Linked DNA regions of Leisingera sp. NJS204. The protein of the gene in region 2 interacts with the protein of the main gene of each other region in a pairwise test. Links are inferred from orthologs where the notes say so. Each region holds a gene or a part of one and is shown on either strand. Other genes may lie near its edges. The genes, in order: ybgC and secA.

Evidence for each region.
Region 1: the proteins of secA (region 2) and ybgC interact in binary tests that used the Escherichia coli proteins (3 or more experiments, as listed by UniProt). The link is inferred for Leisingera sp. NJS204 from one-to-one orthologs.

The regions. Positions count from the first base shown.
Region 1 is NZ_CP035417.1:2,986,349-3,003,357, forward strand. The notes cover bases 7,626-10,354. They hold ybgC (tol-pal system-associated acyl-CoA thioesterase), read right to left. Parts: upstream 9,318-10,354; coding sequence 8,934-9,317; downstream 7,626-8,933. Other genes in these bases: tolR (protein TolR), read right to left, coding at 7,638-8,129; tolQ (protein TolQ), read right to left, coding at 8,133-8,828; thpR (RNA 2',3'-cyclic phosphodiesterase), read right to left, coding at 9,379-9,921; ETW24_RS14740 (hypothetical protein), read right to left, coding at 9,921-10,354. Also shown: ETW24_RS14685 (MOSC domain-containing protein), read right to left, coding at 1-208; ATP-dependent zinc metalloprotease FtsH, read right to left, coding at 483-2,396; tRNA lysidine(34) synthetase TilS, read right to left, coding at 2,475-3,728; tol-pal system protein YbgF, read right to left, coding at 3,725-4,555; peptidoglycan-associated lipoprotein Pal, read right to left, coding at 4,560-5,069; Tol-Pal system beta propeller repeat protein TolB, read right to left, coding at 5,161-6,486; ETW24_RS14715 (energy transducer TonB), read right to left, coding at 6,483-7,622; more of ETW24_RS14740, read right to left, coding at 10,355-10,589; Holliday junction branch migration DNA helicase RuvB, read right to left, coding at 10,914-11,945; Holliday junction branch migration protein RuvA, read right to left, coding at 12,090-12,779; crossover junction endodeoxyribonuclease RuvC, read right to left, coding at 12,793-13,290; ETW24_RS14760 (DUF1127 domain-containing protein), read left to right, coding at 13,617-13,835; ETW24_RS14765 (hypothetical protein), read right to left, coding at 14,003-14,347; ETW24_RS14770 (50S ribosomal protein L11 methyltransferase), read right to left, coding at 14,451-15,323; ETW24_RS14775 (MFS transporter), read right to left, coding at 15,470-16,705; ETW24_RS14780 (YeeE/YedE family protein), read left to right, coding at 16,828-17,009.
Region 2 is NZ_CP035417.1:4,040,870-4,050,371, reverse strand. Bases 2,227-5,522 are described here. They hold secA (preprotein translocase subunit SecA), read left to right. Parts: upstream 2,227-2,619; coding sequence 2,620-5,322; downstream 5,323-5,522. Other genes in these bases: ETW24_RS19675 (peptidylprolyl isomerase), read right to left, coding at 2,227-2,442. Outside these bases: 8-oxo-dGTP diphosphatase MutT, read right to left, coding at 1-365; bifunctional glutamate N-acetyltransferase/amino-acid acetyltransferase ArgJ, read right to left, coding at 362-1,588; more of ETW24_RS19675, read right to left, coding at 1,591-2,226; ETW24_RS19665 (hypothetical protein), read left to right, coding at 5,633-6,535; ETW24_RS19660 (phosphate ABC transporter substrate-binding/OmpA family protein), read left to right, coding at 6,560-8,113; RadC family protein, read right to left, coding at 8,215-8,979; molecular chaperone DnaJ, read right to left, coding at 9,242-9,502. UniProt on the Escherichia coli protein: Required for protein export, interacts with the SecYEG preprotein conducting channel.

The DNA.
Region 1 (17,009 bases), 1.1 Mb from region 2 along the record:
GGACATTGCGGATTTCGGTGCCTTCCGGATAGAGATTGCGGACCCGCACGCAGGAGGCGCGGTTTTCCCCTTCGTGGCGCCCGCCGGCAATGCCGGAAAACCCAAGCTGCAACTGGCCGGCCGGTTCCGCCCGCAGACTATCGCCAGCCGGAACCATGCCCAGCCAGATGATTTCCCCTTTGAATCCGCTGTCCCGCAATACCGGCATTGCCTGTTTCTCCTGCTGAAGTTTGATCAATCCCGGCGAAGGCTACACGCTCTGACAACGGTTGCCAGCGCGAAAATGCCTGATACCCCTTTGTTTCCGGATGAGGAAATCGCGCAGCCGGCCAAAGGATCGGATCGCGATAGCGATCCGATCCGGGCGGGGGCCGCGGCGGGCAGCAAAGCTGCCCGCCGCGGCCCCCGCCACCCGTCCCAAAAACAAACGTCCCGGAAACCGCAGCTGGTTTCCGGGACGTTTCATTTTCAGGTTAGGATCCTCACGCTGTCGGCTCAGGCTCCATGCCGCCTTCCGGCGGGGATTTTTTCGGCTTGGCCTTGGGGATTGCGGTGACCGAGGCATTACCCTCATCCTCGCCGCCATCTTCGTCATCACCGGCTTGCGGCGGCTCGCCATTCATGACGCGCTTGATCTCTTCACCGGTCAGCGTCTCGTACTCCAGCAGGCCCTGCGCCAGGCGTTCCCACTCATCATGATGGTCGGTCAGGATCTGGAACGCGCGGTCATAGCCGGCTTGGATGAAGCTCTTTACCTCTTCCTCGATCATCTCCTTGGTATTTGCGGAGACCGAGAAGCCGGCAGTGTTGCCCGAATAGCCCTCATGCGCTTCGGCATAGTCGATATTGCCGACTTTGTCGGACATGCCCCAGCGCATCACCATGGCGCGGGCCAATTGGCTGGCCTGCTGGATGTCGCCGGCCGGGCCGTTGGACACATGGTCCTCGCCGTATTTGATCACTTCAGCCGCTTTGCCTGCCATCGTCATGGCCAGCTTCTGCTGGCATTCATCACGGTGCCAGTTCAGCCGGTCCATTTCAGGCAAGGACACCACCATCCCCAGCGCGCCGCCGCGCGGAATGATTGTCGCCTTATAAACCGGATCGCATTCCGGCAGTATATGGCCGACAACCGCATGGCCGGCTTCGTGATAGGCGGTCTTTTCCTTCTGATCCTGGGTCAGCACCATCGAGCGGCGCTCGGCCCCCATCATCACCTTGTCCTTGGCCGATTCGAAATCTTCCATGGTGACAAAGCGGCGTCCGACGCGGGCCGCCATCAGTGCCGCCTCATTCACCAGGTTGGCCAGATCCGCACCCGAGAAACCAGGCGTGCCACGGGCGATGATGCGCAGATCCACATCCGGCCCCAGCGGCGTCTTGCGGGCATGCACGCCCAGGATCTTTTCGCGGCCCTTAATATCCGGGTTGCCAACGGTGACGTTGCGGTCAAATCGGCCCGGACGCAACAACGCGGGATCAAGAACGTCCTTACGGTTGGTCGCGGCCAGGATGATCACGCCCTCATTGGCCTCAAAACCATCCATCTCAACCAGCAGCTGGTTGAGCGTCTGCTCACGCTCATCATTGCCGCCGCCATAACCGGCGCCACGATGGCGGCCCACGGCGTCGATCTCGTCGATGAAGACGATGCAGGGGGCGTTTTTCTTCGCCTGCTCGAACATGTCGCGCACACGGGACGCGCCGACACCAACGAACATTTCCACAAAGTCGGAGCCAGAGATGGTGAAGAACGGCACACCGGCCTCGCCAGCAATCGCGCGCGCCAGCAGCGTCTTGCCGGTGCCCGGAGGGCCGACCAGCAGCGCCCCCTTGGGGATCTTACCGCCGAGGCGCGAAAATTTCTGCGGGTTGCGCAGGAATTCGACGATCTCTTCCAGCTCTTCCTTGGCCTCATCAATGCCGGCCACATCGTCAAAGGTCACCCGGCCATGCTTTTCGGTCAGCATCTTGGCCTTGGACTTGCCGAATCCCATGGCACCGCCTTTGCCGCCGCCCTGCATCCGGTTCATGAAATAGATCCAGACGCCAATCAGCAGAATGAAAGGGAGCAGCGTGATCAGGAAGGACTGAAAGCCCGACTGCTGCTGTTTTTCGGCGCGCACTGGAATGTTCTTGTCGATCAGAAGTGCTGTGACTTCGGCATCGGCCGGTTTGATGGTGACATAGTTCTGCCCATCGGTCGTGGTGTAGCGCACCTGTTCCCCGTCCAGAGTGACGGTGCTGACCTTGCCGGTCTCAACCGAGCTGACGAAGTCCGAGAAAGTGCGTTCACGGCTCTGCATCGTGCTGCCGGAACCGCTGAACAAATTGAACAGCGCCAGAATCAGCAGAAACAGAACAACCCAGAAGGCGATATTGCGAGCGTTGCCCAAGGAAAGTTCTCCCTATCAGATAGGCGCGCCACACGGGCCGCCTGCGTTGTGCTTAAAATAAGGATCATTCGAGCAGGTTCAATGCGATAAAAGGGATGCAAAGAACTCTTCTTCGGTTCCGGCGGTTTCCGCCGACCAGCCATTGGCAAATCCAGCCGCTGGTGCAGCCGCCAATTCCCCGCCCCGCCACACTGCCGGAGTGGCCTGCAGCACGGCGCCCGGCATCCCTGCAGCACGCCAGTCCGGGCATAGTTGCAGACCCTTTTGGCCTAGCGCGCGAATCTCGCAACCCTTTGCGTCGCCGCCAAAAACCTTCCACCTGCCGTCCCAGGCCTGCCCCGGCAGCGAGGCCTCGCCGCGCACGGAATTATATTCGCGGCAGATCCATATTTGTTTGCTGGTGGTGACCAGACGGCAGCCCGCCAATGTGGCCGATCCGCCGTTGCGGGCCGCCAGAACGGCTTTTTCCATCGGCACGCGGCGCGGCGGGTAAGCAGTGCCGGAAATCCACTGAATGGAGCGCACCAGCAGCCGGTGGCTGATTTCACTGGGCAAAGTGCGGAATTTGCGCTGGCACAGGACAACGGCCCCCGCCTGAACATGCGCCAGGTCGCGGGCGGCAAGGAACACGTACCAGTCCAGCGCTTCACGGGCTTTGGCCATGTTGCGGGCAATCTTGGCAAAAACCGCAGGGGTCAGGCCCAGCGGCGCCAGTTCCTGCAGTGCCCGGCGCACCCGGACCCGTTCGAATCTGGTATCCTCGTTGCTCGGGTCTTCTGACCATGCAATGCCACGGCCTTCCAGATATTCCCGCAATTCGCAGCGGGTTACATCCAGCAGCGGCCGCAGCAGCGTCACGCCGTTGTGCGTGCGCCGCTCTGCCATGCCCGACAGCCCGGTCACACCCGAGGCACGCGCCATCCGCATCAGCACCGTTTCAGCCTGATCATCGGCAGTGTGGCCCAGTGCCAGCACCGGGATGCCGTGGCGCCGTGCCCAGCCGGTCAGCAGATCATAGCGCGCCTCGCGGGCCTGATTCTGCAGATTGCCCTCTTGCGGCCCGTCTTCCCAGCGCAGCACCGCATGACTGATGCCAAGCCGGGCTGCCGCCGCCCCTGCAACCTCTGCCTCTGCCGCCGCTTCCGGACGCAGCCCGTGATCCACAGTGGCTGCAAACAACGTGACCTCGCCGCCGGCGAAACAGTCGTGCAGCAGATGCAGCAGCGCCATCGAATCACCGCCGCCCGAGACAGCGATTCCCAGCCGGTCAGGAAGGGCGGAGCGGAACTGGCTCTGCACCAGGGGCAGGATATCGCGCCGCACGCCCGTCAAGAACAGCCCAGCTTGGCCATTTCCGCCGCGGCCTCGGCCTCTTCTGCCGCACCCGGAAAGCGCACGCCGACCTCGGTCAGCGTCACGCAGGCCTGATCGGTCTGGCCAAGGCGGCCCAGTGCCGAGCCCAGCTCAAACAGCGCCTTGGGGGCCACCGGCCCGACGGAATTGCCGGAGAACGCCGCCAGATAGGCCCGCGCGGCCTCGCGGGTGTCGCCCAGCCCGTCCAACGCCTTGCCGCGGCTGAATTCGGCGGCCGGCGCCAACGGGCTGCCCGGATAGACCTGATTGAAGGCCGCGAATTTCTCCGCCGCATCCTGGTAAAGCCCCTCGGACAGCAGTTTTTCAGCAGCGTCAAAGTCCGCCTGCTCGCCGATTGCCAGCTCACCTGATGCCGGGCCGCCCGTGCCCTCCGTCTCAATGGCGCCGGCGCCTGCAACCGGCAGCTCACCGCCGCCCAGCGTGGTCGTCTCGCCCAGGGCGCCGATGTCGCCGCCTTCCAGCTCGACCAGCCGGAATTCAAGATCACCGATCCGGTTGGTGCCATCGCTGACAATCCGGTCGATCCGGTGATTCATCTCCTCGGTTTGAAGGGTCAGCCGCTGCAGCTCGCTTTCAATCGCGCCGACCCGGTCCAGAACGGTATTACCGGATAGATCCGCCGAGGGCGCGCCGGTAGTCGACAGCTCCCGCTTCAATCGCTGGATCTCGACGTGCAATACAGTCAGCTCCTGACGGATATCAGCGAGGGTCTGCTGATTCTGCGCCGCCAGCGGCAGCGGCAGCAGCAGTACAGAGGCCAAAAGCGCAATGCGCAAAGATTTCATGGCGTTACCCCGTCAACCCGCCTGCCAGAACCGTCACCGCGCGGCGGTTCTTGGAATAGCAGACCTCGTCCGAGCAGATTTCCAGCGGGCGTTCCTTGCCGAAGCTTACCACCTTGATGCGGCTGCCGGCGACACCTTGGGACATCAGGTATTCGCGGGCGGCATTGGCGCGTTTCGCACCCAGGCCAAGGTTGTATTCGCGGGTGCCCTGCTCGTCCGCGTGGCCTTCGATGGTGACCACATAATCGGCGTTCCGGGCCAGCCACTGCGACTGCCCTTGCAGCGTTGCCTGGGCTGCAGGCGACAGGGTGGACTGGTCGATTGCAAACAATACCCGGTCGCCCACGGTCTGCTGGAAATAGGCCGGGCTGGCCGGATCCAGCGCGCCTGCACCGGCGCCTGCACCGCCTGCCCCGGCCCCGCCGCCGTTCAAATCGTCGTTCCATGGATTGCTGCTGCAAGCTGTCAGCCCCAGCACGGCCACCGCCGCCATTGCCAATTTCAAACCGCTCATATCGTCTGCCTATCCCTTTGCGTTTCTTAACCCGAAACTAGCATAAGCCCGGGGGTGGTACTATGCGGGTATCCCCGCCTTAACGGCCCATTTACTGCTGCAGCGGAGACCAGGCCGGGTCCGAGGCCCCGTCCGGTGTCCTTACCGGCTTCAGATTGCGCCCCGTAATGTCCACCGAATAGAGCAACGCCCGCCCAGTGCTGCCCTGGCTTTCACGGGTGAACATGATCACCCGGCCATTGGGTGCCCAGGTCGGCCCTTCGTCCAGGAACGAGGCAGTCAGCAAGCGCTCCTCGCTGCCGTCGGTGCGCATCACGCCGATATGGAACCGGCCCTTGTTCTGTTTGGTAAAGGCAATCATGTCGCCGCGCGGCGACCATACGGGCGTGCCATAGCGCCCCTGGCCAAAGCTGATCCGGCGCGCCTCGCCGCCGCTTGCGGGCATCACATAAAGCTGCTGACTGCCCGAGCGGTCGCTTTCAAAGACAACCTGCGACCCGTCGGGCGAAAACGACGGCGCGGTCTCGATCGAGGGCGCCGAGGTCAGCCGGGTCTTGCCCCCGGTTCCGATATCCATCGAGAACAAATCGGTGTTGCCGCCCTGGGTTTGCGAGTAAACCACCGTGCGCCCGTCCGGCGCAAACCGCGGCGCAAAGCTCATGATGCCGTCGCCGCTGGACAGGATTTTGCGCTGCACCTGGCCGACATCCAGCACATGGATCTGCGGAAAGCCGCTCTCATAGCTGGTGTACAGCACCCGGTCGCCAGTGGGCGAAAACCGCGGTGCCAGCACAAGAGACGCACTGTTGGTCAGATACTGCACATTGGCGCCGTCGTAATCCATGATCGCCAGCCGCTTGCGGCGGTCGTTCTTGGGGCCGCTTTCAGAGACATAGACCACCCGGCTGTCGAAATAGCCGCTTTCGCCGGTGATTTCGCTGTAGATCGCATCAGCCACCTTATGCGCCATCCGCCGCCAGCCGCCGGTGGTGCCGGAGAATTGCAGCGCGCTTTCCAGTTCCTTTTCCGCAAACACGTCATAGCCGCGGAACCGCACCGTCAGCCGGTTGCCGGTGACGCTGACGGCGCCAGTGATCAGCGCCTGGGCGTTCACCGCTTTCCAGTCGGCGTATTTCACCGCATCGTCAAAGCCGGTCACCTTGGAGATATGGGCGCTGGCGGGCACTTCCCGGAACAACCCGGTGCCGCTGAGATCCGCCGCCACCACCCGCGCGATCTGCGCCGCATGCTCCGCAGCCGAAGGGGTCTCGGGCACAAAATCCGGCACCGCATAGGGCAATGGCTCAATCACACCCTGATCGATCTCGATACGGAGCGGGCCGGTCTGCGCCGCAACGGCGCCCGCCCCGGCCAGTGCCGAAGCCCCGATCAGCACAGCTGCCAGAATTTTCCTCATTTGATCCGCATCCTTTCCGGATTGAATGTCATCTCAATATCACGCCATTGCGCGTATTTTTCAGGGGGAAGCTGAAACCCCTTGGCTCCGCAGCGGATTATTGCCCGCCGAGCGGCCCCAAAGGCCTGTTGTGCCGCCGATGACGACCCGCCGGTGCTTGACAGCATCCGGATGCTGCCGCTGTCCGGCTTGCCGTCCTGTGCCAGCGACACCGTCACCACCACCGTGGTGTTCAACGCATCCGTCGACAGCGACCCCACATTCCAGCACTGCGACACCGCAACCCGCAGGGCATCTTTTTCGCCCAGCGTCAGCGGCGGGCCGGATGGTTCCGGCGCCTCAACATCGGCACCACCTGCCAGGGCTTCTGCCAAGGCATCCTCCACTGCGGAAGGCGTATCCGCCGTCTCCGTCTCCGGCTGCGCCTGCCCGGCCGGCTGGGCCGCTTCCACGGCCTCTTCCGGTTGCGGCTGCGGCCGGGCCGGCCGTGTCCTGGGCCGCACCGATACTGCCGGCGCAGCGGAGGCTGCAACGTCCTCGCCTTCGTTTTCCTCAGTCACAATCCGGTCGCTGGCAGCCTCGGGCGCAGTGGCCTCCTGCACCTCCTGTTCGGTTTCGGCGCCCTCTTCCGGTGCCACTTCCGGCTGGGCAGCATCGTCAACCCTGGTGTCCGGTTCTGGTGGCGCAACAGGCTCAGGCGCGACACGCTCCACCGGGCGCGGCGCAGTTTCAGGGCGCACCTGCGGCACCAGCGCAGCTATCTCCGGCTCCTCAGCCGCTGCAGGCGGCGTGTCCGGCACATCCGGCTCGGGCTGCGGCTCGGGGATCTCTGTCACTTGCGGATCCGGCGCCGCCGGCGCGACCGGTTCGGGCTGAACGGTTTCCGGCTCCGGGTCCGGCTGCGGCGCGGGCTCGGGTGCGGGCTGCACTTCGGCCGGTTCATTCAACGGTGCAGGTTCGGGGGCGACTTGCGGCGCCTGGCGCTGCTGGCTGAGCTTTTCAAACTGCTCCGCCGATATCAGCGCCACCTGCTGAACCCGGGACGGCAAAGGTTCGGAGGGGAACCAGGCGCCAAAGACAACCCATCCCATCAACAGCCCATGTCCGGCAAGAGAGATCCTGGTTCCGGTCTGCACCGCCCGCGTCCCCGCTTACTGCCCTGCACCCTCAGACGGCTGCCCGTCCAGGGCCGGGCCGCCGGTGTCCGTCACCAGCCCCACGTTGGAAAACCCGCCTGCGTTCAGCGCGCCCATCACCTGCATGACATCCGCATAGGCGATCCTGCCATCCGCCCGCAGAAACACCCGGTCCGAGCTGCGCTCGGCCGCAATCGCCCGCAGCTTGGGCACCAGTTCATCGCGCGAAACCGGCGTGGTCTGGATTTCAACACCACCCTCGGCGGTCATCGTGACAGTCAGCGGCTCTTCCTCATCACCGGGCAAGGCGCCCGCTGCAGTCTTGGGCAGCTCTACCGGCACGCCGACCGTCATCAGCGGTGCCGCCACCATAAAGATAATCAGCAGCACCAGCATCACATCCACAAAAGGCGTGACATTGATTTCAGACATCACCCTGCCGCGTCCGCGGCGGCGTCCGCGGCGGCGGTTGCTGCCTCCTGAAGGCTGCTGGACTGCGGCACCCATAGCTCAGGAATCCAACTGGCGGCTGAGGATGGTGGCGAACTCATCGGCAAAGCCCTCATAGCCGCCAATGATGCGGTCGCTGTCCGCGCTCAGCTTATTGTAGAAAACCACTGCCGGAATGGCCGCCAGCAGGCCCAGCCCGGTCGCCATCAGCGCCTCGGCAATGCCGGGCGCCACCACGGCAAGGTTGGTGTTCTGCTGTTCTGCAATCTCGATAAAGGCGGTCATGATGCCCCAGACAGTACCGAACAGCCCCACAAACGGCGCGGTGGAGCCAACGGTAGCCAGAACCGACAAGCCGCTTTGCAGCCCTTCGGTTTCCTTGGCGATGGCCACATCCATCGACCGGTCAATGCGTGCCTGCGCGCCAGGGATCAGCCCGCCGTCGCTGCGGTGGCTGCGCCGCCATTCGGTCATGCCTGCGGAAAAGATCCGGGCCGCCTGACCCGGCGGCCTTGCCCCGACCTGGTCGAACAGCTCATCCAGCGGATTGCCGGACCAGAAGGCGCGGTCAAAGGCATCCGCCTCGCCGCGCGCCTTGCGGTAGTTGATGGTTTTCTGAATGATGATGCCCCACGACCAGACCGAAGCCCCGATCAGCATCAGCATCACCAGTTTCACGGTTACGGTGGCCCGCGCGAAAAGGCCCCACATGGAGAAATCAATCTCCTGCGCCAGCGCCAGAGTTTCTGCTTCCATTCGCCTGCTCTACGATTTCCCGGCCGTTTCTCCGGCCTTATTTGGCCAAAGGCTAGCCCAGTTCAATGTCAAAGGCCATTAAAACAGGCGCTACTGCGCCAAATGTTACTGCAATGCGCGAATCTCTGCCGGAAGCCGCGCAGGCTTGCCGCCTGTGGTGATGCAGACAATGGTGACCTGGGCCCGGAACAGCGGCTGGCCGCCGCGCGTGACCTCTTGAAGCAGCACCATCCGGGCCGGTGTCACATTGTGCAGCGCGGTGGCGACAAGCAGCTCCTCGTCGAATTTGGCGGGCGCCAGGTAATCCGCCTCAATCCGGCGCACAACATAGATCCGCCCGGCCTCGCGCATGGCGTTCTGATCGACACCGATGCCGCGCACCCAGTCGCTGCGCGCACGTTCAATAAACCGCAGGTAGTTGGCGTGATAGACGATCCCGCCCATGTCGGTGTCCTCGTAGTAGACCCGCACCGGGAATTCGTGGATCATGCTCTGCACTCCTGTGATTTGGCGGGCAATCTATGGCTGGGGCCGGGCCGCCGCAAGCGCCTCAGCTCTCCAGCGGGTATTCCGCCAAAACATCATAGCGCGCGCCTTCGGGGGCCAGCGTAGACTGGTATAGCGCAAAGCATTCCGCATCGGTCTGCAGCCGGAAGCCCGCCGCCGCTTGCAGGAAGCCGGCGATCTTCTCCAGCTGACCCGGCTGCAGATACCGCGGGAACCGGGCCAGCGTCACATGCGGGCGGAACCGTTCCCGCGCCAAAGCAATTCCCGCCGCCTGACAGGCACTGCGCACTTGGTTCCGCAGGCGGCTCAGCTCCGGTGTCTTTTGCACCGCGGCAGCCAGCACCCGCGGCTGCCTGCCGCCAAAGGTCTCCAGCCCCTGAATGCTGAGGGTCAGAACCGGAGCGCGGATGGCGGCGAGTTCCTGATGCAAGGCTTGCAGCATTTGTTCCGGCTGATCATCCAGAAATGCCAGCGTCAGATGCATATTCTCTGAAGGCACCGGCCGCCCTGCGGTCAGCTCTTCTTGCACGCGCTCCAACGCAATCCGGGCTGCATCAGACAGCGGCAAGCCCGCGAAAGACCGCATCAGGACTGCGGTTGCCCCGCCGCCGGCGCTTGCAACCGTGCAAACAAGCGCAGGGCGTGGGACTTGTCGTCCGCCGCCAGCGGCATCATCCGGTCATAAGCTGCCGCGATGATCCCTGCAATTTCGGGGCGCAGGATAGTGGCGCCGGTCTCCGGCAGCACCGCCAAGGGGGAGGTTTCAGCAAAGGCCGCATCGCCCCACATCAGCGCCACCTGCACCGCCTGGGTCAGCGCCAGTGTCTCGGCGGGCATCTGCGCCATCGCCCCCTGCATCCGCAGGAACACAAACGCCGCCTTGATGCCCCCCTGATCGTCAAACCGGAACGCCCGGTACTGGCTGGCATCCGCCGCCTTCAGCCGTGCCACCAGCGGCGCCAGCCCGGGGATCAGCCGGTCCAGATCAGGCACTTCCAGCAGTTCATCCCAATCCAGGAAAAAGAAGAACATCAGGTTCGAGCCCAGCTCAGGGTCGGTCTCCGCCATCTGATGGCCCGCCAGCGTCATCACTGCCTCCAACGCACCCTTGACGGTTTTCAGCGTCTCGTCCTGAACGCCAAAAACGATCGGCGCTACCGGCCGGCCCCAGCGGGCACAAGCGTATGCGCCGTCTTGGCGGGTGAACATGGCTTCGATCTGTTCGGGCGTCAGGTCTGGCAGCTGGGCGGTCATATGCGTCTCCTTGATCCTGTTCTGTCTATGCCGACTGTGCCGCGCATCGGCAAGGGGGAGGCTCCCGCGCCTGTCCGGCCCCCTGGCTGCGCCAAGCCGCCGCAAACAGCCTTGGGCCGTGCGCCGCTGGTGCGGCGCATCCAGCATTGCGTCAAACAGATGCGGTCCGGCTTCTTTCTGGTCAAAAACACCCCCGCCGGAGGCAACGCCGCGCTGCAGCTCAGCACCTGGCCTGAGCATCACACAGGCACATCGCCTCCACCTTCCGCCCCCACAGTATAGGTAAGCACGGTGGGTACAGCTTAATGGTAGATACTCCGCCGCCTACCCGAACAGATCGTTCCGGGAACGCGGCGGCGCCATCCCCAGGTGGGTCCAGGCCTTTTGCGCCAGCATCCGCCCGCGCGGGGTGCGCTGTATCAGCCCTTGCTGCAGAAGGAAGGGTTCAATCACCTCTTCCAGCGCGTCGCGGCTTTCGGACAAGGCCGCGGAGATCGTCTCGATCCCCACTGGCCCGCCACCGTAATTCTCGGCCACCAGGTTCAGATACCGCCGGTCGGCGCCATCCAGCCCCAGCTGATCCACCCCCAGCCGGGTCAGCGCGCCATCGGCCAGTTCGCGGGAGATCCTGCCATCGCCCTCCACAACCGCAAAGTCTACAACGCGGCGCAAGAGCCGCCCGGCGATCCTGGGGGTGCCGCGGGCGCGCCGCGCGATCTCGCGGGCGCCTGCATCATCCGCAGGCGCACCCAGCTTGCGGGCATTGCGGCGGACAATCTCGAACAGCTCGTCAATGGTATAGAACTGCAGCCGGGTCGGGATGCCGAAGCGGTCGCGCAGCGGTGTGGTCAGCAGGCCCATCCGGGTGGTGGCCCCGACCAGGGTAAAGGGCTGCAACTCGATCCGCACGGTGCGCGCCGCAGGGCCTTCACCGATCACCAGATCCAGCTCGAAATCCTCCATCGCCGGATAAAGCACCTCCTCCACCGCCGGGTTGAGCCGGTGGATTTCGTCGATGAACAGCACATCGCTGGCTTCAAGATTCGTAAGGATCGCTGCCAGGTCGCCGGCCTTGGCCAGAACCGGGCCGGAGGTCATGCGGAAATTCACCCCCAGTTCACGGGCAATAATCTGGGCCAAAGTGGTCTTGCCAAGGCCGGGAGGGCCGTGGAACAGCGTGTGGTCCATCGCCTCGCCGCGGCGGCGGGCGGATTCAATAAAGACCTTCAGGTTGGCGCGGGCTTCGGCCTGGCCGATGAATTCACCAAGACCCTGCGGACGCAAGGCACGGTCGTTTTCGGCTGAACTGTCCTCAGGCAGCGGTTCGGGGCGCAGAGCGGGGTCGGCGTCAATCATGGTACAGGTCTCTCTGATATGTCCCACCCGGCTGAAGGCCGGGCAGCGCCCGACCCTCCCGTTTTGCCGAAGGCAAACCTTTGGTTTGACGGGAGGGCGCTTCGCACCCGCCCAGCGTCGGGCGCTGCCCTTGGTGTTTCATCTTCACCCCTTCGGCGCCAGCAGCCGCAGCGCCGCGCGGATCAGCTCTGCTTCATCCGCATCCGGATAGGTGGCCGCAGCCTCAGCCACCGCTGCCGCCGCGTCCGACGGACCATAGCCGAGATTGCCCAACGCCGACAGCGCCCCGGCCGACGCCGCAGCGGCACCAGTGGGTTTCTTTGGCGGCGCCTTGCGGGCCGGTTTGGCAGCAGGTGCCGGCCCGGCGTCCTCGACCACCTCCAGCCCGGGGCCGTCCATCGCATCCGCCACAGCGCCCCCCATGGCCATCACACCCGGCGCCTTGTCCTTGAGGTCCAGCACGATGCGCTGCGCGGTCTTGGGGCCGACGCCCTTGGCCGCCTTCACCGACGCCCAGTCGCCTAAAGCAATCGCCCGGCTGACCCCGTCCGGCCCCAGCGTGCCGAGAATGGCCAGCGAAACCTTGGCCCCGACCCCCTGCACCGAGGTCAGCAGCCGGTGCCATTCCTTCTCCACCAAAGAGGTGAAACCATAAAGCTGCATCAGGTCTTCGCGCACCACCATCTCGGTATAAAGCGCGATCGCTTCGCCTGTGCCCGGCAGCGCCGCCATGGTGCGGTCGGAGCAATAGACGATATAGCCGACACCGCGCACGTCGATCAGCACGTGGTCCTGCGACCGGTAGTCGAGGCGGCCTGTCAGTTTGCCGATCATGCCAGCCTGCCAATCATGCGCGTTTCTCCTTCAGCTGCCGTTGCGACGTGCCGCCGTAATAAGCATGGCAGATGGCAATCGCCAGTGCATCCGCTGCATCGGCACCCTTGGGCGCACAGCCGGGCAGCTGCAGTTTGACCATATGCATGACCTGCTCCTTTTCGGCGTGCCCCACGCCGACCACAGTCTTTTTGACCCGGTTGGGGGCATATTCGCCCACCGGCAAGCCTGCCTTGGCGAGCGTCAGCAGCGCAACTCCGCGCGCCTGACCCAGTTTCAGGGTGCCGGCACCGTCCTTGTTCACAAAGGTCTGTTCGATCGCGGCCTGATCCGGGGCATAGGCCTCAATGATTTCGGTGACCTGATTGTGCAGCGACAGAAGACGCTCGCCCAGATCATCGCCATCCGAGCAGCAATGGCCGTTGGCAACATGGCTCAGCCGCGGGCCATTTGATTCGATGACCCCCCATCCAAGGGTGCGCAGCCCCGGATCAATTCCCAGAATCCGCATGATGTGCCCGGTCCCCGTCTGCTCTTTGCAATTATTTTTCCAACGATTAGCACAAAACGCGAACATGTCCAATTGCTTTCCCTGCGCGCCGCGCGCCGCCAGGGAAGCAAATCCTGTCCTGAAACCGACCTTCCGCAATAGGCGGAACGACATTTCCCGGCAAAAGCAGCGCGCAGGCAAAGCGCCCTTGTTATTAAGGCGCAAAGCTATGCGCACTGTGCATATGACGCATGCAATTTCGGATCTTGCCGGGTTGGATTTTCCTCACTAGATGCCCGCCATCGCAACATAGCGACGAAGCCAACACCAGATCAGAGGACACGGATATGGCCGCATTTGACACTACCCGCACCACCTATGGCTCCACCGGCCTGTTTGGCCGCTTCGGCGCACTGGTTGCAACCGCAACCGGCATGTTTGCTGCCTGGAATGACGCCCGTGCAACCCGCAACGCCCTGTCGGGCCTGACCGACCGCGAGCTGGCCGACATCGGCATGTCGCGCGGCGACATCGAAGCCGTTGCCACTGGCAAAACTGCTTTCTGAGCCCCCTTTTTCCGCCCTGCCTCCTCCCTCGGGGCGACTAGGGAAACGCCGCGGACCTGACAAGGCCGCGGCGTTTTTTGTTGCCGGATTGCACGGCAAGACCGCGCCGCAAAAAGGCCGCCGGCTCCCCCTACCAGCGGCCTTTTTGCCCCCTGCCCGCATTGCTGTCAGCGCAGAACGGGCCCGATTTTCCGGGCCAAGAAGACTGACACCGGGTCTGCCTGCATCAGGAAGGCGCCCGCGCGTTCAATGCCGCTGCCGCCGGCCAGCGTCTGCACCCGCGCGTCATAGCTGCCAAAGCCAAGCGCCGCCATCAGGAAGCCCTTGAACAGCAAAAACGCCGCCGCGAAGAAAATCAGCGAGCGTCCTGAAATCCGGGATTGCAGCCGTTGCGGCTTTACCACCAGCAGCCCGTCCGGCCGCAGATTTGCGGAATAGCCCGCGGAAAGGGCTTCATGTTTGCGGTTGATGTGCTTCAAACGCGCCTGGAACTGATCACGATGTTCGCCCATTACGAGCCTCCGAACTGGCCCCCACCAGCGGATGGCCCATCTTTGGCTCGAATTGGGGCGAAAATGCGGCAAACCATTCAAATTCGCCGCAAAGTTAAGTCAATCAGCCCGCTTTACGGAGAAGTAACGTTGTCCATTCACCAATTTCATCCCGGCGCTCGGGATTGATGCCGTTCTGCGCATAAACGTTAACCACGTCCTCGGCCTGCTCGTTCAAAATGCCCGAGAGAATCGCATAGCCGCCGGGCCGCAGATTCGCAGCGACATCCGGCGCCAATGCCACCAGAGGGCCCTTCAGAATATTGGCGAAGATGAGGTCGAACGGCGCCTGCGCCTGCAGATCCGGGTGATCAAAACCAGCGGCTTCCACACAGGCAACCTGGCCTTCCATGCCATTGGCCTTAAGGTTTGCTTCGGCGACTTCAACCGCCACCTGGTCGATGTCGCTGGCCAGAATGGTGCCGTCCCAGACCCGGGCTGCCGCCATTGCCAGCACCGCGGTGCCGCAGCCGATGTCGGCCACCTTTTCGCCATGAAAGCCTTGATCCAACAGATGATCCAGCGCCTTGAGGCAGCCCAGCGTGGTGCCGTGGTGGCCGGTGCCAAAGGCCATCGCCGCCTCGATCAGCAGCGGGATCCGGTCCGCAGGCAGCTTGTCCGCGTCATGCGAGCCATAGACAAAAAAGCGCCCCGCTTCGACCGGCGCCAGTTCGCGGCGCACATGGGCGACCCAGTCGGTTTCCGGCAGTTCCGAAACCACAAAGGGCTTGGCTTCATGCATCGAGGCCAGCAGTGCAAGACCGGCCGCATCCGGAGCATCGGTAAAGTAGCCGCCAACTTCCCACAGGCCCGAGCCGTCCTCCATCTCAAAGACGCCCACACCGCTGGGTTCCGGGGTCAGGCGTTCCATGGCTTCGCCCAGCGCTTCGGCCTGGGTTTTTCCGGTGAGCGTGGTGAGGGCAGTGAATGTGGGCATGGCGTCTCTCCTGAAACTGTTGCCCAGCGCCTAGGTCGCCGCGCCGCCCGCGTCAAGCACCCCGGCCTGGCCGCAGGCCAGGCAGCGCCCGCGCACACAGTGAGCGCGGGCGCTCGCCCCGCGGCTGGCGCCACGGGGCTGCTGGACTATTCTGCCGGCGCCGGGCTTGCGTATTTGCTGAAAATGGTCTCATTGCCAGGTTCCGGATGGCGCGGGATCAGCAGCGACAGGGACAGCGACACCAGCGCCATGGCCGCCGCCAGCACAAAGACCATTCCGGGCGACAGTACCCACAAAAGACCCAGCAGCACCGGCAGAAACACCGCTGCAATATGGTTAATGGTAAAGGCCACCGCTGCGGTTGGTGCGATATCCCCGGGATCGGCGATTTTCTGGAAATAGGTTTTCAGCGCCAGCGCCAAGGCAAACAGCACATGGTCGATCACGTAGAGCACCGCCGCAACCGCCACCCCCCAGCCGAACCAGTAGATCCCGCCATAGGCCGCAAAGACAATCGCCAGCCCGGTGTATTCGAAAATCAGCGTCCGGCGCTCGCCGAACATGGCCACTGCCTTGCCCAGCATTGGCGCCAAGACAATGTTGATCACCAGGTTGATCAGGTAAAGCCCGGTCAACTCATGCACATCAAAGCCGAATTTTTCGACCATCATGAAGCCAGCAAAAACCACAAAGATCTGCCGCCGCGCGCCGGCCATGAACTGCAGCGCATAGTACAGCCAATAGCGTTTGCGCAGGATCAGCTTCTTGGTCTGCGGATGCGGCGCATCAAACTGCGGGTAGGCAACCAGCGCAAACAGCGCGATCAGCGCCGTTGCCCCGCCTGCGGCCAGAAAGACAGTATTATAGGCCAGATCAAACCGGTCCCAGGTCAGCACGATGAGGCCGTAGACCACCAGCGTCGCCGCTGATCCAGCAGCCACCAGCCAGCCCAGCGTCTGCGGCGCCTTTTCCTTGGACAGCCACTGCAGCTGCAGCGACTGGTTCACCGTCTCATAATAATGAAAGCCGATGGAGCTGAGCAGCGTCACCATCAGCAACCCGCCCAGAGACGGGAACCAGGCGGTGACAGCTGTGGCCACTCCCAGCAAGGCAAGCGAGATCAGCCCCAGCACCTGCTCGCGCACAAACAGGATCACCGCAATCACGCCGACGGCCAGGAAACCCGGGATCTCCCGCACCGTATGCAACAGGCCAATATCGGCGCCGTCGAATTGCGCTGCCTCGATTACGAAATTGTTGAGCAATGCGCTCCAGGCATTGAAGGCGATCGGCATCGCCAGCGCCATCACAAACAGCAGCACCATGGGACGGCGCCAGAAGGGGAGGCTTTGCGCCTCAAGCAGGGGCATGGGCTTGAACATATCCAGCATCTACGCTCCCCAACGGGGTTTGGCGAGAGGGCAGCGGCCAATGCACATCTGATCTGCATCAATGCAGAGGTGGCCGCATAAACATATCACCATTCGTGAATGGGAGATTTGTGATGGATCTGGTTCCTTTGGTTGAACATATCGGTGAGGCCCCTGCCGCCGCGTTGTTCGGGCTTCTGACCGGCGCTGTCTTCGGGATGGCGGCGCAAAGATCGCGCTTCTGCCTGCGGGCAGCTACGGTCGAATTCGCCAGCGGCCGCCTGGGGGACAAGGTTGCGGTTTGGCTGCTGACCTT
Region 2 (9,502 bases):
ATATCGGCTGGCGGCATCGGATAGTCGCGCAAATCCTGCGGCCGCACCCATTTCAGGGTTTGGCCTTCATTGGCCTGCGGGACGCCGTCCCACTTACGGCAGGCAAAAAGCGGCATCAGCAGGTGGAAATCCTCGTAGGAGTGGCTGGCGAAGGTCAGCGGTGCCAGGCAGGACGCCCAGGTGTCAATGCCTAGTTCCTCCTGTAACTCACGGATCAATGCTGCCTCGGGTGTTTCGCCTGGTTCGATCTTGCCGCCAGGAAACTCCCACAGGCCGGCCATGGATTTACCTTCGGGGCGCTGCGCCAGCAGCACGCGCCCGTCCACGTCGATAAGCGCAACAGCGGAAACAAGGATCACCTTCATGACCGGTAATCCGCGTTGATCGAGATATACTGATGGGTCAGATCGCAGGTCCAAACCGTTGCTTTGCCGGCACCCAGTCCCAAGCCTACTTTGATGGTGATCTCTTGTTTTTTCATCTCTGCTGCGCCCAGATCTTCCTTGTAGTCTGGTGCGACCCAGCCTTTTTCGGCCACCAGCACATTGCCAAATGAGATTGACAGCAGGTCCCGGTCGGCAGCCGCGCCGGATTTGCCGATCGCCATTACCACGCGGCCCCAGTTCGGGTCCTCGCCCGCAATCGCGGTTTTCACCAGCGGCGAGTTGGCGATAGCTAGGCCATGCACCTTTGCATCCGCATCCGAAGCTGCGCCGGTCACCTGGATTTCCACAAATTTGGTCGCGCCCTCGCCATCGCGCACCACCTGGTGTGACAGGTCTAGCATGACCCGCTCCAGGCCTGCCGCAAACTCCGCGTTTCCAGTCGCGTCGATGCCCGAAGCGCCGGTGGCGCACAGCATCAGGCTGTCGGACGTAGAGGTGTCGCTGTCCACGGTGATGCAATTGAAAGTCCGGTTGCAGATCTCAGCGAGCTGTTCCTGCAGGTCGGCTTGCCCGACCTTCGCATCGGTGAAAATGTAGACCAGCATGGTTGCCATATCCGGCGCAATCATGCCTGAACCCTTGGCGATGCCGGCGATCTTGACTGTCTGGCCGCCGATCCCCACCGTGGCGCTGGCGCCTTTGGCAAAGGTGTCGGTGGTCATGATCGCCTGGGCGGCATCTTCCAGCGTGCCTTCATCCAAGGCATCGTTCAGTTCGCTGACCTTCGCGACAATCCGGTCATGCGGCAGCGGCTCGCCGATGACACCGGTGGAGGCAGTAAAAACACGCCTGGAAGGCAGGCCGGTTGCCTGTGCAACTGCAGTGGTGATCTCCGCAACCGAGCTTTGCCCGAAATGACCGGTGAAGGCATTGGAATTGCCGGAGTTCACCAGAATTGCCGCACCGGCATCAGCATTGCCGCCCAGCTTGGCTTGGCAGTCCAGAACCGGGGCAGAACGGGTCTTGGAGCGGGTGAAAACCCCTGCAACCGCAGTGCCCGGGTCCATCACTGCCAGCATCACATCGGTCCGGCCCTGATACTTGACCCCGGCCGCGGCTGATGCAAAACGCACGCCCTTGATCACCGGAAGATCGGGGAAGCTGGCAGGTGCCAGCGGCGAGACGGGCATGGGGGCGGCCATGATCAGTTCCTAACCAGGCTAAGGTCTTTGAGAATTGCCGGATTCAGATCCTCAATCTCAGACCGTTCGATTTCGGCGGACGCGGTCAGTTCATTCACGCTCTCTTCCACTGCCTTTTGGCGCAATTCCTCGGCCAGCTGTGCCCGCACTTCTTCAAACTCGGGGGCTTCGGTCTTGCGGCGCTCGCGCAGCAGAATCACATGCCAGCCGAACTGGGTTTTCACGGGTCCTGAAATTTCGCCCGAATGAAGCTTCAGAACGGCATCTTCGAACTCCGGCACCATTCGGCCTGTGGTGAACCAGCCCAGATCGCCGCCGCTGGGACCGGAGGGGCCGGTGGATTTTTCCTTGGCAAGCGTGGCGAAATCGGCGCCGGCGTCCAGCTCCTTTTTGACGTCCTGTGCGTCTTCTTCACTTTCGACGAGGATATGGGCGGCATGAAACTCGTCTCCACCGTCACCGGAAGAGTATTTTCCGTCATAGGCGGCACGCAGCGCATCCTCGCTGCTGGCCTTTTCCATGATCATATCGATCACGTTGGCGGCCAGCATGGCGCGCTCTTCGTTTTCAACGGACAATTGCACGTAACGAGGCACTTCGCCGTGCAGCTGCTGTTTCAGCGCGGTTTGCTGAACCAGCTGATCCAGGATGGCATTGTAGAGCACGTCATCAGGCAGCTGTTTGTACTGGTCGGGCAGGTTTTCGCGGGCCATGACCATATGGCCGATGGTGATATCTTCGCCATTGACCGAGGCAACAACCGTGTTGGCATGTGGCGCAGCAACTGCGGCCAGCGGCAACGCAGTACAGGCTGCCACCGCCATGCCGCGCAGAAAAGTGAGACCTTTACGCATTGAAACCTTCCTATTCCTAGGCCGCATAGGGGCCTGCCGTTGACACTCTATACCCTGCCGCTTACATCGCCTTGAGGCCATTGGCAGGACCGTCTTTCCACCATTGTTTATGGGTTGCGGACACGGCGGGCAAGCCTGCCCGATGCAAAGGCCGGACATAGGATCGCTGGAGAAAACATGCTGGGTTTCGGAACACTCGCCAAAAAGGTTTTCGGCACGCCGAATGACCGTAAGATCAAGGCGACACGGCCGCTGATTGCACAGATCAACGCGCTGGAGGATATGTTCGCGAAGCTCAGCGATGACGGGCTGAAGGACAAGACTGAGGAGCTGCGCAAGCGCGCATTGGGCGGTGAAAGCCTGGACGCGCTGCTGCCCGAAGCCTTTGCCAACGTGCGTGAAGCGGCCAAACGTGCGCTGGGTCTGCGGGCTTTTGATACCCAGCTGATGGGCGGTATTTTCCTGCATCAGGGTAACATTTCCGAGATGAAGACCGGCGAGGGCAAGACCCTGGTGGCGACCTTCCCGGCCTATCTGAATGCGCTGACCGGCAAGGGCGTGCATGTGGTAACGGTGAACGAATACCTGGCCACGCGGGATAGTGAATGGATGGGCAAGGTGTTTGCGCAGCTGGGCATGACCACCGGCGTGATCTGGTCGGGGCAAGCCGACGCCGAGAAGATGGCCGCCTATGACAGCGACGTCACCTATACCACCAACAACGAACTGGGTTTCGACTATCTGCGCGACAACATGAAACCGTCGCTGGACCAGGTGTTTCAGAAGCAGCACAACTTTGCCATCGTCGATGAGGTCGACTCGATCCTGATCGACGAGGCCCGTACTCCGCTGATCATCTCCGGCCCGGCCGAAGACAGGTCCGAACTCTATTCAACTATCGACAAAGTGATCCCGCTATTGTCGGAAGAACACTATGAGATCGACGAGAAAACCCGTGGTGTGACCTTTACTGAGGACGGCAATGAATACCTGGAGCAGACGCTGCGCGAGCACGGGCTGCTGGAAGAGGATGCCTCGCTCTACGATCCGGAAAGCACCACGGTTGTCCACCACGTGAACCAGGCCCTGCGTGCGCACAAGCTGTTCCAGCGGGACAAGGATTATATCGTCCGCAATGGCGAAGTTGTTCTGATCGATGAGTTCACTGGCCGTATGATGCCGGGCCGCCGCCTGTCCGAAGGATTGCACCAGGCCATCGAGGCCAAGGAAGAGGTCAATATCGAGCCGGAGAATACCACACTGGCCTCGGTTACCTTCCAAAATTACTTCCGGCTTTATGACAAGCTCTCGGGCATGACCGGCACTGCGATGACCGAGGCTGATGAGTTCGCCGAGATCTACAGCCTGGGTGTGGTTGAAGTGCCGACCAACCGCCCGATTGCGCGGGTGGATGAGGACGATCAGGTGTACCGCACCGCCCGTGAGAAATATGAGGCGATGATCAAGGAAGCCAAGGTAGCGCATGCAAAGGGCCAGCCGGTTCTGCTTGGCACGACCTCGATCGAGAAATCCGAACTGCTGAGCCAGATGCTGCAGCAGGACGGCATCCCGCACAACGTTTTGAACGCCCGCCACCATGAGCAGGAAGCGCAGATCGTTGCTGATGCCGGCCGCTATGGCGCGGTGACCATTGCCACCAACATGGCCGGCCGCGGCACCGATATTCAGCTCGGCGGCAACGTCGAGATGAAAGTGCTGGAAGTGCTGGAGCAGAATCCCGAGGCTGATCCAGCAGAACTGCGCGCGGCCGAAGAAGCCAAACACGCCGAGGAAAAGCAAAAGGTGCTGGACGCAGGCGGGTTGTTTGTGATGGCTTCCGAGCGCCACGAAAGCCGCCGCATCGACAACCAGCTGCGCGGCCGTTCGGGCCGTCAGGGCGATCCGGGCCGGACCCGGTTTTACCTCAGCCTTGAAGACGATCTGATGCGCATTTTCGGCTCGGAACGGCTGGACAAACTGCTGTCATCGCTGGGCATGAAGGAAGGCGAGGCGATCATTCACCCCTGGGTGAATAAATCGCTGGAACGCGCGCAGGCCAAGGTCGAAGGCCGCAACTTCGATATGCGCAAAAACGTTCTGAAGTTCGACGATGTTATGAACGATCAGCGGAAAGTGATCTTCAATCAACGCCGCGAAATTATGGCCGCCGAGGATCTGTCCGAGATTGTCGATGATATGCGTCACGAGGTGATCGACGATCTGCTCGACACCCACATGCCGCCCAAAACCTACGCCGATCAGTGGGACACCGCAGGCCTGCAGGAGCAGGTCCGCGAGATGCTGAGCATTGACGCGCCGGTGGCGGAATGGGCCGCCGAAGAAGGCGTTGATGACGAGCAGATCCGGGAACGTCTGGTCCAGGCTTCTGACAAGATGATGGCGGAAAAAGCCGCGGCCTTTGGTCCGGAAAACATGCGTAACATCGAAAAGCAGGTTCTGCTGCAGACCATAGACAAGAACTGGCGTGAGCATCTGCTGACACTGGAGCATCTGCGCTCGGTGGTGGGTTTCCGCGGCTATGCGCAGCGTGATCCGCTCAATGAATACAAGAACGAAAGCTTTCAGCTGTTCGAAAACATGCTCGATTCCTTGCGTGAAGAAGTGTCCCAGCAGCTTGGCCGCGTGCGTCCGATGACTGAGGAGGAGCAGCAGCAGATGCTGAAGGAAATGGCTGCCCGCCAGGCCGCAATGCAGCAAATGGCAGTCCCGCAGCCAACCGCAGCCGAAGCTTCGGCAGAAGACCCAGCACCGGGTTTCGTGGAGGATGATCCGGCGACCTGGGGCAACCCCTCACGCAATGACAGATGCCCTTGCGGGTCGGGTAAGAAGTTCAAGCACTGCCACGGCAGCCTGGCCTGAAACCTGAAGAAGACATGTAGGTTCCATTTTGAACCTGCGTCCGGCGACGGGCGGGTGATCTCCCGCCCGTCGCTGGTCTTTTGGCAAAGACCGCTTCCGTTGGGCGTGGCGCCGCGCTGTGCGCAGCGCACTTGGCTGCCAAGGGCTTTTGGAGCTGCCAAGGCACGGGGCGTATAATCGGATTTGTTTCCGGGCAGGCAACAAAGATGGCGTGATTGCCGTATTTGCCGGAATCTCTCCTGCTAGCGGCCACAAACTGGCCGGCATTTGCAGACATGCTTCCTTAACCAAACTGGTTCTGGAGGATCTAATGCTAAGCAAACAGGTGATGCTGACAAGCGCGATGACGCTGGCTTGTGCTTTGGGCATCGGATTTTACATGCAGGCGTCTGGCCCGGGCTTGGTGGTCAACGCCGCTATCCGGACTGCTGCGGCTGATCCTGAAATTCCAGCGGAACCCGAAGCTGCTCAGCTGCAGATCGAAAAGATCACCCTGACATCGGCGCCGCCTGCTGCAATTGCGTTGAAAGCGGGCAGCGAGCCAGCAGAACCGGATTACAGAGCGTCCTGCCAGTTGACGGCCAAGGCTGAAGCTGCCCCGATGGCGATGGTTAATCTCATTGTTGAGGCATCCTGCAGGCCAAACGAGCGCTTAACTGTGCATCACAGCGGCATGACCTTTACGGCTGCGCTGGACCACTCAGGCCGGCTCAGCACACTGGTGCCGGCTTTGACCCGAACAGCGGTTTTCATCGCAGAGACTTCAGGTGGCAGCGGAGCTGTCGCCGTTGCAGAGGTAGACGGCGTTGAAACTGTTGAGCGGATTGTTCTTCAATGGACAGGTAACAGCGGTTTCGAAATCCATGCCCGCGAGTTCGGCGCCGCCTATGGCAGCGCTGGCCATGTCTGGCACGGCGCGGCCGGGGCCGGGCAGGTCGTGCGCTTGGGCGATGACAGCCAATTGGCACCGCGTATTGCCGATGTTTACAGCCTGCCAAGTGACACAAGCGAGTCCGGTACCGTGTCTCTGACCGCTGAGGCCGAAGTGACGGCCGCCAATTGCGGCAGGGATGTTTCCGCCCAGGCACTGCAATTGCGCGGTGGACAGCTCACCAGCCGGGATTTGGTGATGGCAATGCCGGATTGCGATGCAATGGGCAGCTTTCTGGTGTTGAATAATCTGGTAGAAGACTTGAAAATCGCATCCAACTGATTTGCGGTAACTTCAGGTATCCATATGACCTTCTTTCGTGCGGCCATTTGCGCCGCACTTTTTCTGGCAGTCTTTGCGCGCGGTCTTGCTGCTCAGGACGTCACCCTGTCTTCCCCGGATGGCGCAGTTGAAATCACTGGCACGCTGCTGGGATTCGACGGCGAGTTTTATCGGGTGCAGACCCAGTTCGGCGAACTCACCGTCGATGGTTCAGGCGTTGCGTGCGATGGGCCAGGCTGCCCCAGTCTGTCCGGATTTGTTTCGGAAATCACTTTGGCCGGTTCTTCCGCCATGTCAGAAGTTCTGATGCCTGCGCTGATTGAAGGCTTCGCCCTGCGAAATGGCTATCAGACTCACTTGGAGGCATTGCCCGACGGGAATTTCAGTCATGTCCTGCTGCGCGGGCAAAAGCCGGCCGCACGTTTCACTTTCCTGGCCAGTAATACCGATGGAGGATTTGCGGCTCTTATCGCGGATGAGGCGGATGTGGCGATGGCATTGCGGGAAATCCGGCCGCTTGAACAAAAGGCCGCCCGTGCCGCAGGACTGGGTGATCTGACCGGCCCGGGCCGCAGCCGTGTTCTCGCGTTGGACGCCTTTGTGCCGGTTGTGGCGCCCAGCAACCCGGTGCGCGAGATTTCCTTGCTTCAACTGGCAGGAATATATTCCGGTCAGATCACTAACTGGCAAACGGTTGGCGGTCCTGATGCCCCGATTTCGCTGCATATGCCGGTTTCCGGCTCCGGCCTCGCCCAGGCGGTGGAGGATCGGCTGATGGTGCCTTTTGGAGCTGGGTTCACAACACGAATCCGCCGCCATGACCGCAGCAGCACACTTGCCCGCCGGGTTCTCGTCGATCCCTTTGCCATAGGCATCGCCAGCTTTGCCGAGAAAGGCGCGGCGCGGATGCTGACTTTGACCGGCCCTTGCGGGTTCTCTCTGCAGGCCAGCCGCCGGGCAGTAAAGACTGAAGACTATCCGCTGACGGTTCCCATGTTCCTTTACCTGCCGGCCCGCCGCCTGCCCAAGATTGCGCGGGATTTCCTGGCTTATGTACGGGGGCCTGCGGCGCAGGCAGTCATTCGCCGGGCAGGATTTGTCGATCAGGCGCCAGAACGGATCCCGGTCAGCCGCCAGGGCCGCCGCCTGGCAAATGCGATTCTGGCTTCAAAGGAAAAATCCGGACTGGAGGAACTTCAGCGGCTGGTGACCCTGCTGGGCGGGATGCGGCGGTTGACCATCTCGTTCCGGTTCGAACCTGGATCAGCGCGCCCTGATGCGCAGTCCCGCAGCAACGTCGAGCAGCTGGCCCGCGCGCTGGAGGCAGGAGAGTTTGACGGAAAAGAAATTGTTTTTGCTGGGTTTTCTGATGGGGTCGGGCCATCTGAAGGCAATCGGCGGATTGCTCTGAAGCGGGCTGGCGCGGTTCGGGATGCGGTGATCAAAGCAGCAGAGACGGCAGATGCAACCCGGGTGCAGATCAGCACACATGGCTTTGGCGAGGCCCTGCCGATGGCCTGTGACGACAGCGAATGGGGGCGGCAGATCAACCGCCGGGTTGAGGTTTGGGTGCGCTGAGTACCGGGGCGGAGGGCGGGCTCCCGCGCATTTGACACGGCATCAGCGATGCCTTGTAAATCCTTGGGCCGGGCACCGCGCTGGCGCGCGCTGCGGCAGCGCTAGAGAAGCCCGCGGGCGCGAAAGCTTAACTCGGTGGATTTACCGATGATCAGGTGGTCGTGCAGGGTGATGCCAAGGGCAGTCAGCGCGGCCTGAACCTGGTTGGTCATACTGAGGTCGCTGTCCGAAGGTGTGGGGTCGCCGGACGGGTGATTATGAACTAAAATCAGAGCACTAGCGTTGATCTCAAGAGCCCGCTTGGCGACTTCCCGGGGGTAAACCGGGACATGGTCGACGGTGCCTCGCGCCTGTTCTTCGTCGGCGATCAGCACGTTCTTGCGATCCAGGAACAGGATACGGAATTGTTCAGTTTCGCGGTGCGCCATGGTGGTATGGCAGTAGTCCAGCAATGCGTCCCAACTGGAAATCACCTGCCGCTGCATCACGCGGGCGCGGGCCATGCGGTGGGCTGCGGCCTCCAGTACCTTAAGGTCGGTGATCACCGCATCGCCGATGCCCCTGATCTGGGCCAGCCGTTCCGGAGAGGCCGTTACAACCCGGTTGAAATCTCCAAAACTATCAAGAAGCAGCCGGGCCAGAGGCTTGACGTCGCGGCGCGGAATGGAGCGGAACAGGACCAGTTCCAGAAGTTCGTAGTCCGGCATTGCGGCGGCACCGCCCTGCAGGAAACGCTCGCGCAGGCGGGCGCGGTGGTCCTTGATGTAGGAGGGCAGGCGGCCTTGGGGCAGGGGGGCCGCAGGGATTTCGTCGCCGCCGGGAAACAGCGGCAGCGAAACTTCCTCGAATGCGGGATCCTTGGCCATGGCGCCATGGTGGTGCCATCTTGGTTGAGGAAGTGTTAATGCGGGCCGTGTTGCGGCAGCCGGGGGATGACAGGCGTGCACCCCCTGTACACCCCCTATGCGCCGCCGCGGTGCGGCATGGGCTGTGAGAGAGGAAGGGACGGGGCAAAAAGAAAAGCGCCCCGAGTGGGGGGCGCTTTTGATTGAGCCGGTTTAGGTAAATGCCCGGGGCTCCGCCCGTTCGGCCCTGAAACGCTCCCCCGGAGCGTTTCCAGGACGGGCCTCACCCCTTCATGCCGTCCCAGAAGCTTTTCACCGAAGAGAAGAAGCTGCGGGACTCGGGGTTGGTGTTGTCCTCGGACATTTCCTCGAACTCGCGCAGAAGCTCTTTCTGGCGGGCAGTGAGGTTGACCGGGGTTTCCACCGCCAGTTCAATGAACATGTCGCCGGTGGCACCGCCGCGCAGGGCCGGCATACCTTTGCTGCGCAGACGCATCTGACGGCCGGACTGGCTGCCTTCGGGGATCTGGACCCGGCCGCGGCC